Regions from separate parts of the Streptomyces sp. NPDC021356 genome, predicted to be linked through region 2. Evidence: riboswitches for the same ligand, from Rfam matches in the RefSeq annotation. Region 2 holds a riboswitch; each other region holds the start of a gene.
The links. Region 2 has a riboswitch for cyclic di-AMP ahead of AB0G56_RS32870 (transglycosylase family protein). Riboswitches for the same ligand answer to the same signal wherever they lie in the genome.
Positions count from the first base shown of each region.

Region 1: linked by a shared signal. The riboswitch ahead of AB0G56_RS34140 (M23 family metallopeptidase) and the one ahead of AB0G56_RS32870 (transglycosylase family protein) in region 2 are both predicted to bind cyclic di-AMP.
Region 3: linked by a shared signal. The riboswitch ahead of AB0G56_RS40915 (transglycosylase SLT domain-containing protein) and the one ahead of AB0G56_RS32870 (transglycosylase family protein) in region 2 are both predicted to bind cyclic di-AMP.

Region 1 covers NZ_JBFACU010000036.1:21,345-25,550, reverse strand. The annotation lists gene AB0G56_RS34150 (dihydrofolate reductase family protein) at 1-939, shown strand, start outside; tRNA gene AB0G56_RS34145 (tRNA-Met) at 996-1,069, shown strand; cyclic di-AMP (ydaO/yuaA leader) riboswitch at 1,498-1,655, shown strand; gene AB0G56_RS34140 (M23 family metallopeptidase) at 1,667-2,779, shown strand; gene AB0G56_RS34135 (aldo/keto reductase) at 2,869-3,813, shown strand; gene AB0G56_RS34130 (PrsW family intramembrane metalloprotease) at 3,862-4,206, opposite strand, start outside.
Region 2 covers NZ_JBFACU010000033.1:17,975-22,180, reverse strand. The annotation lists gene AB0G56_RS32880 (septum formation initiator family protein) at 1-151, opposite strand, end outside; gene eno (phosphopyruvate hydratase) at 363-1,643, opposite strand; gene AB0G56_RS32870 (transglycosylase family protein) at 1,967-2,698, opposite strand; cyclic di-AMP (ydaO/yuaA leader) riboswitch at 2,703-2,868, opposite strand; gene AB0G56_RS32865 (transglycosylase family protein) at 3,051-4,206, opposite strand, start outside.
Region 3 covers NZ_JBFACU010000069.1:9,297-13,502, forward strand. The annotation lists gene AB0G56_RS40905 (DUF2092 domain-containing protein) at 1-394, opposite strand, end outside; gene AB0G56_RS40910 (polyprenyl synthetase family protein) at 694-1,704, opposite strand; cyclic di-AMP (ydaO/yuaA leader) riboswitch at 2,378-2,570, shown strand; gene AB0G56_RS40915 (transglycosylase SLT domain-containing protein) at 2,575-3,069, shown strand; gene AB0G56_RS40920 (HAD family hydrolase) at 3,080-3,886, opposite strand.

The sequences.
Region 1 (4,206 bases), on a different contig from region 2:
CATCCGCTGAAGGTCGCGGTCAGCGCCTCCGGGGAGCTGGACCCGCGGGCGCGCTTCTTCCAGACGGGCGGCGAGAAGGCCGTCTACACGACGGACGAGGGCGCCGAACGCCTGCGCCGTGCGGGCCTCCCCGGCACCGGTACGAGCGTGGGCGCCGGCACTGACACCGGCTCCGGCACCGTCTCCGTCGTGTCGCTGGGCGGCGAACTCGACTGGCGGCGGCTGCTGGCACACCTGCACGACGTGCGCGGGGTCCGCCGGCTGATGGTCGAGGGCGGCGGCACGGTGCACACCCAGCTGCTCCAGCTGCACCTCGCCGACGAGCTGCAGCTCGTGCTTGCGCCGCTGCTGGTGGGAGACCCGCGGGCACCGCGGCTGTTCGGGCCGGGCGCGTACCAGAGGGGGCGGCTGCGGCTGGTGGAGACGCGGGCCCTCGGGGACGTCGTCCTCATGCGTTACGAGCCCACGGAACCCGGCGCCGGAGGCGACGCCGCCCCCGCCGACCGGCACTGGCTGCGGATCGCGTGCGAGCTGGCCGGGGAGTGCCCGCCGTCGCGGACGGCGTTCAGCGTGGGCGCGGTGGTGGTGGCCGCCGACGGCACCGAGCTGGCGCGCGGCCACTCGCGCGAGGCCGGCGATCCGGTGGTGCACGCGGAGGAGGCCGCGCTTGCGAAGATCGACCCGGCGGACCCGCGTCTGCCGGGGGCGACGGTGTACAGCAGCCTGGAACCGTGCGCCCGACGCGCCTCCCGGCCGCGACCGTGCGCCCGGCTGATTCTGGACGCGGGGGTACGCCGGGTGGTCACGGCCTGGCGGGAGCCGGACACGTTCGTCAAGGCGGCCGACGGCACCGGGGTCCTGGCGCGCGAGGGCACGGACGTCGTCGTCCTGCCGGAGTTCGAGGGCCGGGCCAAGGCGCCCAACCGCCACCTGCTGTGACGCGTGTGCACGCGTGTGCATTCCACCCCCAGGATGGCGTACACTGGTTTCACCGACGCGGGGTGGAGCAGCTCGGTAGCTCGCTGGGCTCATAACCCAGAGGTCGCAGGTTCAAATCCTGTCCCCGCTACTGAAGGCTCAGGGCCGGAATTCGATGAGAATTCCGGCCCTGAGTGTTTTCTCCGGCCGCCGGGTCATCGGCCCGGGTTGTCGGTCCGAGACATCGCCCCGGCTACCGGCCCGGGTATCGACCCGGCTACCGCCCCGGGTACCGGCCCGGGTATCGACGCGAGTCATCGTCACGTGTCGTGAGCGAGCGGTCCCCGTCCGCATAACAACTGACACACCATCAGTAGAACGTCTGCAGGTGTCCGGGCTCGACAGGGCCCTTGAGTGGCCTGAAATCCAGTCAACTTGCCCCGGTTTCATCACCTGTGAGACGTAGATCCTGGCCAAAAAGGTTTAATGATCAAGCCGGGCGGCTTGGAATCGGAGCCCCGAGTCTATTAACGTTCGATAACGCAGCGCGGTCGTCCCAGCCGTCACCCGAGGCGGCTCCGTGCGCGCGCGCCGAATCCCGCGAGGGAACCGGGGAACCACCAACTTGGGGTGAATCGGGCGCCATCCGCCGTACGCACACGGCTGGTTGACGCGCGTAGGAGACCTTCCCGCTCCGAACCCGTCAGCTAACCCGGTAGGCGAGACGGAAGGAAAGGAGCACGCCCGCGTGGCGTCCAACCGGCCTGCCTCAGAAGCCCCGTCCGTGCCGAGCGAGCGCACCGAGTCCTTCGCCTACGGCGGCCGGCGCCCCGACGAGGGCCCCTGGGAGGAGTGGAACCCCACCGAGGAGTCCCTCCGTCCCGTCCGTGGCCGGCACCGGGTCGCCAAGCCGCGCGGCGGCGGGCTCGCCCGCAGCTCCACCGTGCTCGGCGTGGGCGTCATAGCGGCCGTCGGCGCGGGTGGCATGGCCAGCGCCAACACCGGCAAGCCGCCGGTCTCGATCGCCCTGCCCGATCTCCCCGACCTGCACGGCCTGCCCGCCGTGGGCGCCCTCTTCGACGGCTCCGGCCACGACGGCCCCGAGGGCTCCGCGACCGCGCTCAGCGACGTCACGGCGGCCCGGGCCGGCGCGACCGACGCGGCTGACGCGACCGACGCGACGGAAGCCACCGGGACGACGGCGCAGCGCGCCTCCGACGCGGGCGAGGCGCTGCGCAACCGCATCATGGCCCAGGCCGAGCAGCAGCAGAACCAGGCCGAGGCGAAGACCAGGGCGGCCACCGAGGCGGCGGCTGCCGCGAAGGCCGCCCGGCAGGCCGAGCAGGCCGCCGCCCAGGCGAAGGAGGAGGCCGAGGTCAAGGCCGCCGCCGCGAAGAAGAAGGCGGAGGAGGAGGCCCGGAAGAAGGCCGAGGCGGCGCGGCTGGCCACCCTCGCCAAGCAGTACACGCTGCCGACCTCCTCGTACACCCTCACCTCGACCTTCGGCCAGGCCGGCTCCATGTGGTCCTCCGGGCACCACACCGGCCTCGACTTCGCCGCGCCCACCGGCACCCTGATCAAGGCCGTCCACAGCGGCACCGTCACCGAGGCGGGCTGGGCCGGCGCCTACGGGTACCGCACGGTCCTCACCCTGGACGACGGCACCGAGCTGTGGTTCTGCCACCAGTCGTCGATCAACGTCACGGCCGGCCAGAAGGTGAGCACCGGCGAGGTCATCGGCCGGGTGGGCGCCACCGGCAACGTCACAGGTCCCCACCTGCACCTGGAGGTCCACCCCGACGGCCAGGCCGCCGGCATCGACCCGATGGCGTGGCTCCAGGGCAAGGGCCTCGCTCCCTGACGCTCCGACCGGGTGGTTTGCGCAAGCTTTGCGCCGGCCACCGGCGGGGCGCGGAATGGAGCGCTCCGCCTTGGTCGTTGATGTGAGACATGACTTCTCTGCGCAAGCTGGGCCCGTCCGACCTCGAGGTCTTCCCCCTCGCCCTCGGCGGCAACGTCTTCGGCTGGACCGCCGACCAGGCGCGGTCGTTCGCGGTCCTGGACGCCTACACGGCCGCCGGCGGCAACTTCATCGACACCGCCGACTCCTACTCGGCGTGGGTGGAGGGCAACCACGGCGGCGAGTCCGAGACGACCATCGGCAAGTGGGTCAAGGAGCGCGGCAACCGCTCCGACGTCGTCATCGCCACCAAGGTCAGCCAGCACCCCGACTTCCAGGGCCTGTCCGCGGCCAACATCAGGGCCGCGGCCGACGCCTCCCTCCAGCGTCTGGGCACCGATCACATCGACCTCTACTACACGCACTTCGACCGGCCGGAGGTGCCCGTCGAGGAGATCATCGGCGCGCTCGACGAACTGGTGAAGGCGGGCAAGGTCCGGCACATCGCCGCCTCCAACATCTCCGCCGAGCGCCTGGCCGCGTCGCTGGAGTTCTCCGAGCGCGAGGGACTCGCGCGGTACGTGGCGCTCCAGCCGCACTACAACCTCGTCTCCCGTGACACCTACGAGGGCGGCCTGCGGGACCTCGCCGAGCGGGCAGGCCTCGCCGCCGTGCCGTACTACGCGCTGGCCTCCGGCTTCCTGACCGGCAAGTACCGGCCGGGCGCGACGGTCGACAGCCCGCGCGCCGGGGGCGCCGCCAAGCACCTGGCGACCGAGCGCGGCCAGAAGGTCCTCACCGCGCTCGACGAGGTCGCCCGCGCCCGTGGCGCCGAGGTGGCCACGGTGGCCCTGGCCTGGCTGGCGGCCCAGCCGACGGTGGTCGCCCCGATCGCCTCGGCCCGGACGGTGGAACAGCTCCCCGCCCTGCTGGCGGTGGCGGAGCTGGACCTCACGGACGAAGAGGTCGCGCGGCTCACCCAGGCATCTGCCTGAGCCTCGCGGCCCACGGCCCCCTGGCTGCGCGGTCTCACGGCCCGCGGCTTACCGATGACTCCCGTACGGACTCTGCCCGTACGAAGGCTGCGCATACGGGCCCTGCTGCCCGTACGGACCCTGCCCGTACGGAAGCGGCGGGCGGCCGTGAGGCTGTCCGTGCCCGTGCCCGTGCCCGTAGCCGTACAGGCCGTACGCCGGCCAGGGCGCCGCGAAGACGCGTACCGGCGGTGCGGTCATCCGTGCCGCGTGGTCCAGGGCGGGCTGGGCCACCTCGCGCCTGCGCCACAGCTCGTGCAGCAGTTCCCGCTCGCGCACGCCGAAGTCGGCGCCGGCCCGCCCGAGGCGCCCCCGGCGGCGCAGGAACGCCAGCGAGGTCGCGTAGGCCTCGTA
Region 2 (4,206 bases):
CGACGAGCGCGAGCAGCGCGGCGCGCCCGGTGAGCCGGGAGCGGCGGGCCTGCCGCCGGGACTGCGAGCGGTAGACACGGGCCGCGGTCTGCTCGCCGAGCACCCTGAGCCTGGTCGCGGTGGAGAACCGGTCCCGGTCCTTCACGGCCATCGTCGCGCCTCCCGTTGGTCACCTCGTACGTGCCGCACACGCGCGTACGTCCCCGGACACGGTACGGGACCGGGTGCGGGGACGTACGGACGACTGGCGAAGCCTCACCCTTTGCGGCTCGGCCCGGCCGTGGCGCGGCTCAGCCCTTCAGGCGTGGTGCGGCTCAGCCCTTCAGGCGTGGTGCGGCTCAGCCCTTCAGGCGTGGTGCGGCTCAGCCCTTGAAGCGCGGGAAGGCGCTGCGGCCGGCGTACACCGCGGCGTCGTCGAGGATCTCCTCGATGCGCAGCAGCTGGTTGTACTTGGCGACGCGCTCGGAGCGGGCCGGGGCGCCGGTCTTGATCTGGCCGCAGTTGGTGGCGACGGCGAGGTCGGCGATGGTGACGTCCTCGGTCTCGCCGGAGCGGTGGGACATCATGCACTTGAAGCCGTTGCGCTGGGCCAGCTCGACGGCGTCCAGGGTCTCGGTCAGCGAACCGATCTGGTTCACCTTCACCAGCAGGGCGTTGGCGGTGCCCTCCTCGATGCCGCGGGCCAGGCGCTCGGGGTTGGTGACGAACAGGTCGTCACCGACGATCTGGACCTTCTCGCCGAGGCGGTCGGTGAGGACCTTCCAGCCGTCCCAGTCGTCCTCGAACAGCGGGTCCTCGATGGAGACCAGCGGGTAGGCCGCGACCAGCTCCTCGTAGTACTCCGTCATCTCGGCGGCGGAGCGCTCCTTGCCCTCGAAGAGGTACTTGCCGTCCTTGTAGAACTCGGAGGCGGCGACGTCGAGGGCCAGGGCGATCTGCTCGCCCGGGGCGTAACCGGCTTCCTTGACGGCCTCGAGGATGAGGTCGAGGGCCTCGCGGTTGGAGCCGAGGTTCGGGGCGAAGCCGCCCTCGTCGCCGAGGCCGGTGGCCAGACCCTTGTTCTTCAGGACCTTCTTGAGGGTGTGGTAGACCTCGGCGCCCCAGCGCAGGGCCTCGGAGAAGGACTCCGCGCCGATCGGGGCGATCATGAACTCCTGGATGTCCACGTTGGAGTCGGCGTGCGAGCCGCCGTTCAGGATGTTCATCATCGGCACCGGAAGCAGGTGCGCGTTGGGGCCGCCCAGGTAGCGGAAGAGCGGGAGGTCGGAGGCCTCGGAGGCGGCGTGGGCGACGGCGAGCGAGACGCCGAGGATGGCGTTGGCGCCGAGCGAGCCCTTGTTGTCGGTGGCGTCCAGGTCGAACATGGCCTGGTCGATCAGGCGCTGCTCGGTGGCGTCGTAGCCGACCAGCTCCGGGCCGATCTGCTCGATCACGGCGAGGACGGCCTTCTCGACGCCCTTGCCCTGGTAGCGGTTCGGGTCACCGTCGCGCAGCTCGATGGCCTCGAAGGCGCCGGTGGATGCGCCGGAGGGGACGGCGGCACGACCCGTGCTGCCGTCGTCGAGGCCGACCTCGACCTCGACCGTGGGGTTGCCTCGGGAGTCCAGGATTTCCCGGGCTACGACGACGTCGATGGACGGCACGAGCATCTCCTTCGTGGATGTGACGCTGAAAGTGCGGGGCGGCTGCCTTGCGGCGGTGCCTTGCGACTAGAGCCTAACCGTCCCGGGCCGCCGACCGGCCGACCGACCGTCCCGTGGACAGGGTGACGGTACACATTGTTCCAGCACGGAACAAAGGGCGTGGGGACGAGGACACGAACGGAAAGTGAAAAAGCCCCGCCCCGGTGCGTACGGGGGAACACGCACCGGGGCGGGGAGCCCGTGGGGACGGGGGGGACCCCACGCGGCCTCCATGATGGGGGCCGCGCCTGGGGAGGGCCTGGGGTCCTGCTAGCGGGCCGCTGTCACTTCAGGTGCAGCTGCTGGCCCGGGTAGATGAGGTCGGCGTCGTCGACGATGTCCTTGTTCAGGTGGAACAGCTTCTCCCAGCCGCCCTGCACGCCGTGCTCGGCGGCGATGGAGCTGAGGGTGTCACCGGCGGCCACCTTGTACTCGCCGTCGCCCTTCTTGACCTTCTTGCCGGTCGGGGTGGTGACGGTCTTCTTCGGGGCCGGACGCGTCTCGGAACGGTCGGCGGCACGCTGCTCGGTCGAACGGGTCGAGGTGCTGCTCTTGGAGCTGCTGGAGCTGCTGCTCGACGAGGACGACGAAGAGGAAGAGGAGGAAGAGGAGGACGACGAGGAGCTGCTGCCGCCGCTGGAGGAGGCGCCGGACAGGCCCTTGCCGCAGACCGGCCAGGCACCCTTGCCCTGGCCCGCGAGCACCTTCTCGGCGACGGAGATCTGCTGCGACTTGCTCGCCAGGTCGGCGCGCGAGGCGTAGGCGGTGCCGCCGTACGCGGCCCAGGTGGAGTTGGTGAACTGCAGGCCGCCGTAGAAGCCGTTGCCGGTGTTGATGGACCAGTTGCCGCCGGACTCGCACTGGGCGACCGCGTCCCACTCGGAGGAGGTGGCGGCGGAGGCGTTGCCGGCCGCCATCAGCGGGCCGGCGACGGCGACGCCGGTGACACCGGCGAGTGCGATGGCGCGGGTGGCCTTGGACGGACGACGATGCTTGCCCTTGCCGGAAAACAGCATGGAAGGATCCCCTCACCGACGCCTGCGAGGTGAGCTGTCGGGTTCGGGCCGGTTGAGTTGCCCGGCCGTGCCTTTGGGGAGGCACGGCTTCACCCCCAGCCGCTCCGGTCGACTTCCCGGCGCGGCACTTACCTTGGGTCCCCCGCTCCTGCCTACGGCGCTCGAAGCGACGACTGTTCCCGTACGGCCGCTGGCAGGATTCGGCGTTGCGGCAGCCGGGGCTCGCGGTGGCGAGCGGTCATGACCGTAGACAGGTGATCCGCCGGATTTCAAAGACGATCAGGGCTTCTGAGACTCATCCCACACTTTCATCGAATGGGACATTCGGCGCGAAGTGTGACCTGAACTCGCCTTATTTTTGGGCGTTTTCGGTGGGGACATCCAGGCTCTGACCGGCGACGATGTGGTCGGGGTCGGCGCCGACGGCGCCCTTGTTCGCGTCGTAGAGGGCGTGCCATCCGCCGTGGAGGTCAAGGGAGTCGGCGATGGACGTGAGGGAGTCACCGGTGCGGACGGTGTAGGAGGCGGCGGAGGCGGTGTGCGCGGCGCCTCCGTCACGGGAGGCGTGCCGGCCGCCCGTCGCGCCCGTACGGCCCTCCGTGGCCCCTTCGTCGGCGCTGCCGCCGCGATGCCGGCCGCCGCCGAGCGCACCGGTGTCGACTAGGGCCGAGGAGCCGGCGGTCTGCCTGTAGTCGTCAGCGGAACCGGAGTTGTCGTGACCGACGGTGTCACCGGCACCCGCCGAGGGGGTGCCCTCGGGCGTCCCGTCAGCGTGGGACGTGTCGGACTTGGACCAGTTGCCCTGATTCGGAGATGAAGGGTCCGAAGAATCCGAGGAGCCCGAAGAGTCTGAAGAGTCCGAAGGGGAAGGCTTCGTGGTGGAGTCGCCCGGGGCACCGGTCCCGTGCGACGAGCCGGCGGTCCCGCGGGGGTTCGCCGAGGAGTCGGACGAACCGGACGAGTCGTCCGTACCGCTCTGCGTATCGTCGGACAGCCCGGGGTCGTTCACGCCGGAGCTGCCGGAACCGCCCGAGCCGTCGGAGTCGCCGGTTCGGCCGGTGTCGTCGGAGGAGCCGGACGAGCCCGACGTGCCGGATGTCCCGGTCGATCCGGTCGATCCGGTGGAGTGCGACGAACCGGAAGACCCGGTGGAGCCGTTCGAGCCGGACTTCGAGTTCGAGGACGACGAGTCGCCGCCCACGCCCGTGTCGACATCGGCCGCACCGGAGCTCTTGGTGAGCCCGGTGAGCAGACCGCAGGTGTGCCAGGCGCCGGGCCCGCGGTCGGCGAGGATCTTCTCGGCCACGGCTATCTGCTGGGAGCGGCTGGCCTGGTCGGCGCTCGACGCGTAGGAGAGGCCGCCGTACTTCTCCCAGTCGTCCTGGGTCAGCAGCAGGCCGCCGGAGTAGCCGTTGCCGTTGTCGGCGCTCCAGGAGCCGCCGGTCTCGCACTGGGCCACCTTGTCCCACGTGGTGCCGTCGGCCGCGCTCGCGCCACTGGCGGCGACC
Region 3 (4,206 bases), on a different contig from region 2:
CGGCGACGCGCAGCGTGTGCGTGCCGGAGATCAGCCCGGTCAGCTTGGAGGTGGGATCGGCGGACGATCCGTCGCCGCCGCCCTTGACGGCGCCGGAGGCGAGGCTGCTCTCCAGGCCGCCGAGGTTCGGCAGGCCGAGGTCGGTGGTGATCCTGACCGTGCCGGACAGTCGCTCGACGTCCGACTTGGCGATCTTCTCGATCAGTTGCTGTGCGGTGATCTTCGGCAGGTGAGGGTCGCCGGAGTCGGCGAGTGCCGGGACGAGCCCGATGGTCGCCGCCGCCACCCCCACCACCGCGACCGGGACGACGTAGCGCGCGGCCTTGCGGCGCACCGAGTGCCTGCCGTCGGCCTCCGCGGCGTCCCTGCTGTCGTCGGATTCGTACGGTGCCATGTGTGCCTTACCTCCGTCGTCGGCGGCGGCTGCCCGTGTGCACTTCTCCCACCCCAAGCCGCCATTCTCACCCGAATCGGTGAGGAGTGGTGTGGTCCGTGCTTCCATCTGACCAAATCGGCCGCGCGAAAGCGTCAGACCCCGGAGCCAACTCCGTGTACCTCTGCGGTATGACACACAAGGGCGGAGTCTCCACCACCCCGTAGGGGTCGGGGTGGAGACGCCGCCCTCCGGCCCAGGTGAGCGGGGCCGGGCCGGTGGTGGCCGGTAGCCGGTGGCCCCTGGAGGTCCGGGCCCGGCTAGCCGGCCCGGTGCACGACCGCGTCGCACAGCTGGAGCAGCCCCGCCTTCGCGTCGCACTCGCGCAGCGGCGCCAGTGCGGCCCGCGCCTCCTCCGCGTACCGGACGGTGTCGCGGCGCGCCTGTTCCAGAGCCGGATGCGCGCGCAGCGCCGCCAGCGCCTCGGCGTGCCGCGCGTCGTCGCTCAGGTCGGAGTCGAGCAGTTCACACAGGGCGATGTCCTCGGCCAGCCCCAGCCGCGCCGCGCGCTCGCGCAGCCGCAGCACCGGGAGGGTCGCGACGCCCTCGCGCAGGTCGGTGCCGGGTGTCTTGCCGGACTCGTGGGAGTCGGAAGCGATGTCCAGGACGTCGTCCGCCAGCTGGAAGGCGACGCCGAGCCGCTCCCCGTACTGCGTGAGCACGTCAACGACGGTCTCGTCGGCCCCGGACATCATCGCGCCGAACCGGCACGACACGGCCACCAGGGATCCCGTCTTGCCGCCCAGTACGTCCAGGTAGTGCTCGACGGGGTCCCTGCCGTCCTGCGGGCCCGCCGTCTCCAGGATCTGCCCGGTGACCAGCCGTTCGAACGCCAGGGCCTGCACCCGGACGGCCTCCGGGCCGAGGTCGGCGAGGATCTGCGAGGCCCGGGCGAAGAGGAAGTCGCCGGTGAGCACCGCCACCGAGTTGCCCCAGCGAGTGTTCGCACTGGCCACTCCGCGCCGCACGGCGGCCTCGTCCATGACGTCGTCGTGGTAGAGCGTGGCCAGGTGGGTCAGCTCCACGACGACGGCCGACGGCACGACCCCCGGCGCGTACGGGTCACCGAACTGGGCCGCGAGCATCACGAGCAGCGGACGGAACCGCTTCCCGCCGGCCTTGACGAGGTGCTGAGCGGCCTCCGTGATGAACGGGACCTCGCTCTTGGTGGCTTCGAGCAGCCCTTCCTCGACAGCCGCCAACCCGGCCTGGACATCGGCTTCGAGAGCCTGGTCCCGCACGCTCAGCCCGAACGGCCCGACGACGGTCACGAGGGGTCTCCTGTCTGCTGGTGTCTGCTGGCGTTACACGGTTTGTCGATAGGTCGCTGCCATCACTCAAGTCAGCGTATCCGGTCACGTTTCGATCACCGATAGCGCCCACCGATACAGGCCAGGTGGTATCGGATCACGACCGATATGTTTTCGATCACCACATATGAACAGATATTTATCGACTCCCTCCTCCCTACCCGGCCCCCTCCCTGCTCTCACCCTTCCCCGGAACCCGCCCCCGCCTATACATACGTACGAACAGGGCCACGGCCTCACCAAGCGTGACGACCGTCACCCTTCCACCCTTCGCATCACGTCCCGCACCACACCCTCGTTCCCGATTCCCCCTCCCCTCCGCTTCACCCTCACCACCGCGAGTCCGATTTACCCCTATTGGTATTTCAATTCCTCTTGGCCGTAAATGCTCCTCAGTGGATTATTCCGTGAGTTGAGTCACGCTCGCACCGCCGACCCATCACCCCCCGGACACCCCCCACTCCCCTTCCTCCGCAAGCCAGTTGACCCTTGGCGAATGCAAAGGATCAAGCACCCGAAACACCCCAGAACAAGGTCAACTAGGGCGATGTATGAATCAGGTACTTGTTCGGGACATGTGCTCTCGCATACGTTCCCGGCCAGTCGGGCGGACCGCCGAATCCTGCCACCGCCCGATATCCATCGACCGAACCACTCATGGCAGGAGCGGGGGACCCAGGTAAGTCGCCGGGCCGGAGCGGCGTACGTCGTCCCACGTCGTACGCCGCGCCGGAACGGCTCGGGGTGAAGCCGCGCCCTCCGGGGCGCGGCCGGGCACCTCCCCGCCCGAACCCGACAGCTCACCTCGCAGGCGACGGAGAGGAATCCGCCATGCACGCAAACGGTCACCGCCGTTCCCGCACCGCTCGCCTCGTCCGCACCCTCGCCGTCTCCGGCACGGGTGCCGCCGTCCTCGCCCTGCCCCTGATCGGCGCCGCCAGCGCCTCCGCGGCCACCACCACGACGGCCACGACCACCGCCACGGCGGCGAGCAGCGTCGCCTACCCGAACACCCTGGACGGCTGGATCCGCGAGTCGCTCGCGATCATGGGCCAGAAGGGCATCCCCGGCACGTACAACGGCATCTACCGCAACGTGATGCGCGAGTCGTCCGGCAACCCGATGGCCATCAACAACTGGGACTCCAACGCCGCCGCGGGCATCCCGTCCAAGGGCCTGCTCCAGGTCATCCAGCCGACCTTCAACGCCTACCACGTGGCCGGCACGTCGTTCGACATCTACAACCCGGTCTCCAACATCACGGCCGCCTGCAACTACGCAGCCGCGCGCTACGGCTCCATCGACAACGTCTACAGCGCGTACTGAGCCGACCGAGTCAGGTGAACAGTCGCTCGAGGACGACGGCCACGCCGTCGTCCTCGTTCGACGTGGTGACCTCGTCGGCGACCGCCTTCAGCTCCGGGTGGGCGTCGGCCATCGCCACCCCGCGGGCGGCCCACCGGAACATGGGGATGTCGTTCGGCATGTCCCCGAAGGCGAGGGTGTCCTCGGGCCCCAGCCCCAGACGCCCGGCGGCCAGCGCGAGACCGGTCGCCTTGGTGATGCCGCGGGGCTGCAGTTCCACGGTCCCCGGGCCCGACATGGTGACCGTGGCGAGGGAACCGACCACACCGCGGGCCGCCTCCGCGAGTTCGTCGTCGGACAGGCCGGGATGGCGGAGCAGCACCTTGCTGATGGGCGCGCGCCACAGGTCGTCGCGCCGCCCCACCCGCTGGGCGGGCAGGGTCGGGTGCGGCATGCGGTACCCGGGCTCGATGAGCGTGCGCCCGTCCACCCCGTCCTGGTCGACCGCCGCGTACACCTCGCCCACCTCGGCCTCGATCTTGCCGAGCGCCGTCTCGGCCGTCTCCCGGTCCAGCGTCACCGACCACAGCAGGCGGTCCGCCCCGGCGTCGTAGAGCTGCGCGCCCTGGCCGCAGACCGCGAGCCCCGTGCACCCCAGGTCCTTGAGCAGCGACCGCACCCTCGGTGCCGGCCGGCCGGTCACGACGAGGTGCCGGGCGCCCGCCGCCGCCACCCGCGCGAGCGCGGCGAGGGAACGCTCGGACAGGGTGTCGTCGCCGCGCAGCAGCGTTCCGTCCAGGTCCGTGGCGATGAGGGCGGGGGCGAGGCGAACGGGCATGATCAGAGAATACGGATCATCCGCCACGCGGGTGACGCACGGGAACGGGGCGTCGTGTCCGGTGGGCCGCGCCCATGCGGCGGCGGTGCCGGGTGGTGGGGCCGGGTCGGTGCCGGGTGGTGAGGCCGGGTCGGTGGCGGGTGACGGCCGGGTGGCCGGGTGGCCGCCAACGGGAGCGCGCCTTCTCGGCGAACGCCACGGTGCCGTCGTACGACTGCGGGAAGGTGGCCGTCGGGCTCGGGGTGCCGTGCTCCGCGCACAGTTCGTCCTCCTGCGGGACGGACCCACCCCGTTCGCCCCGCCCGCCCCGTCCGTCTCCA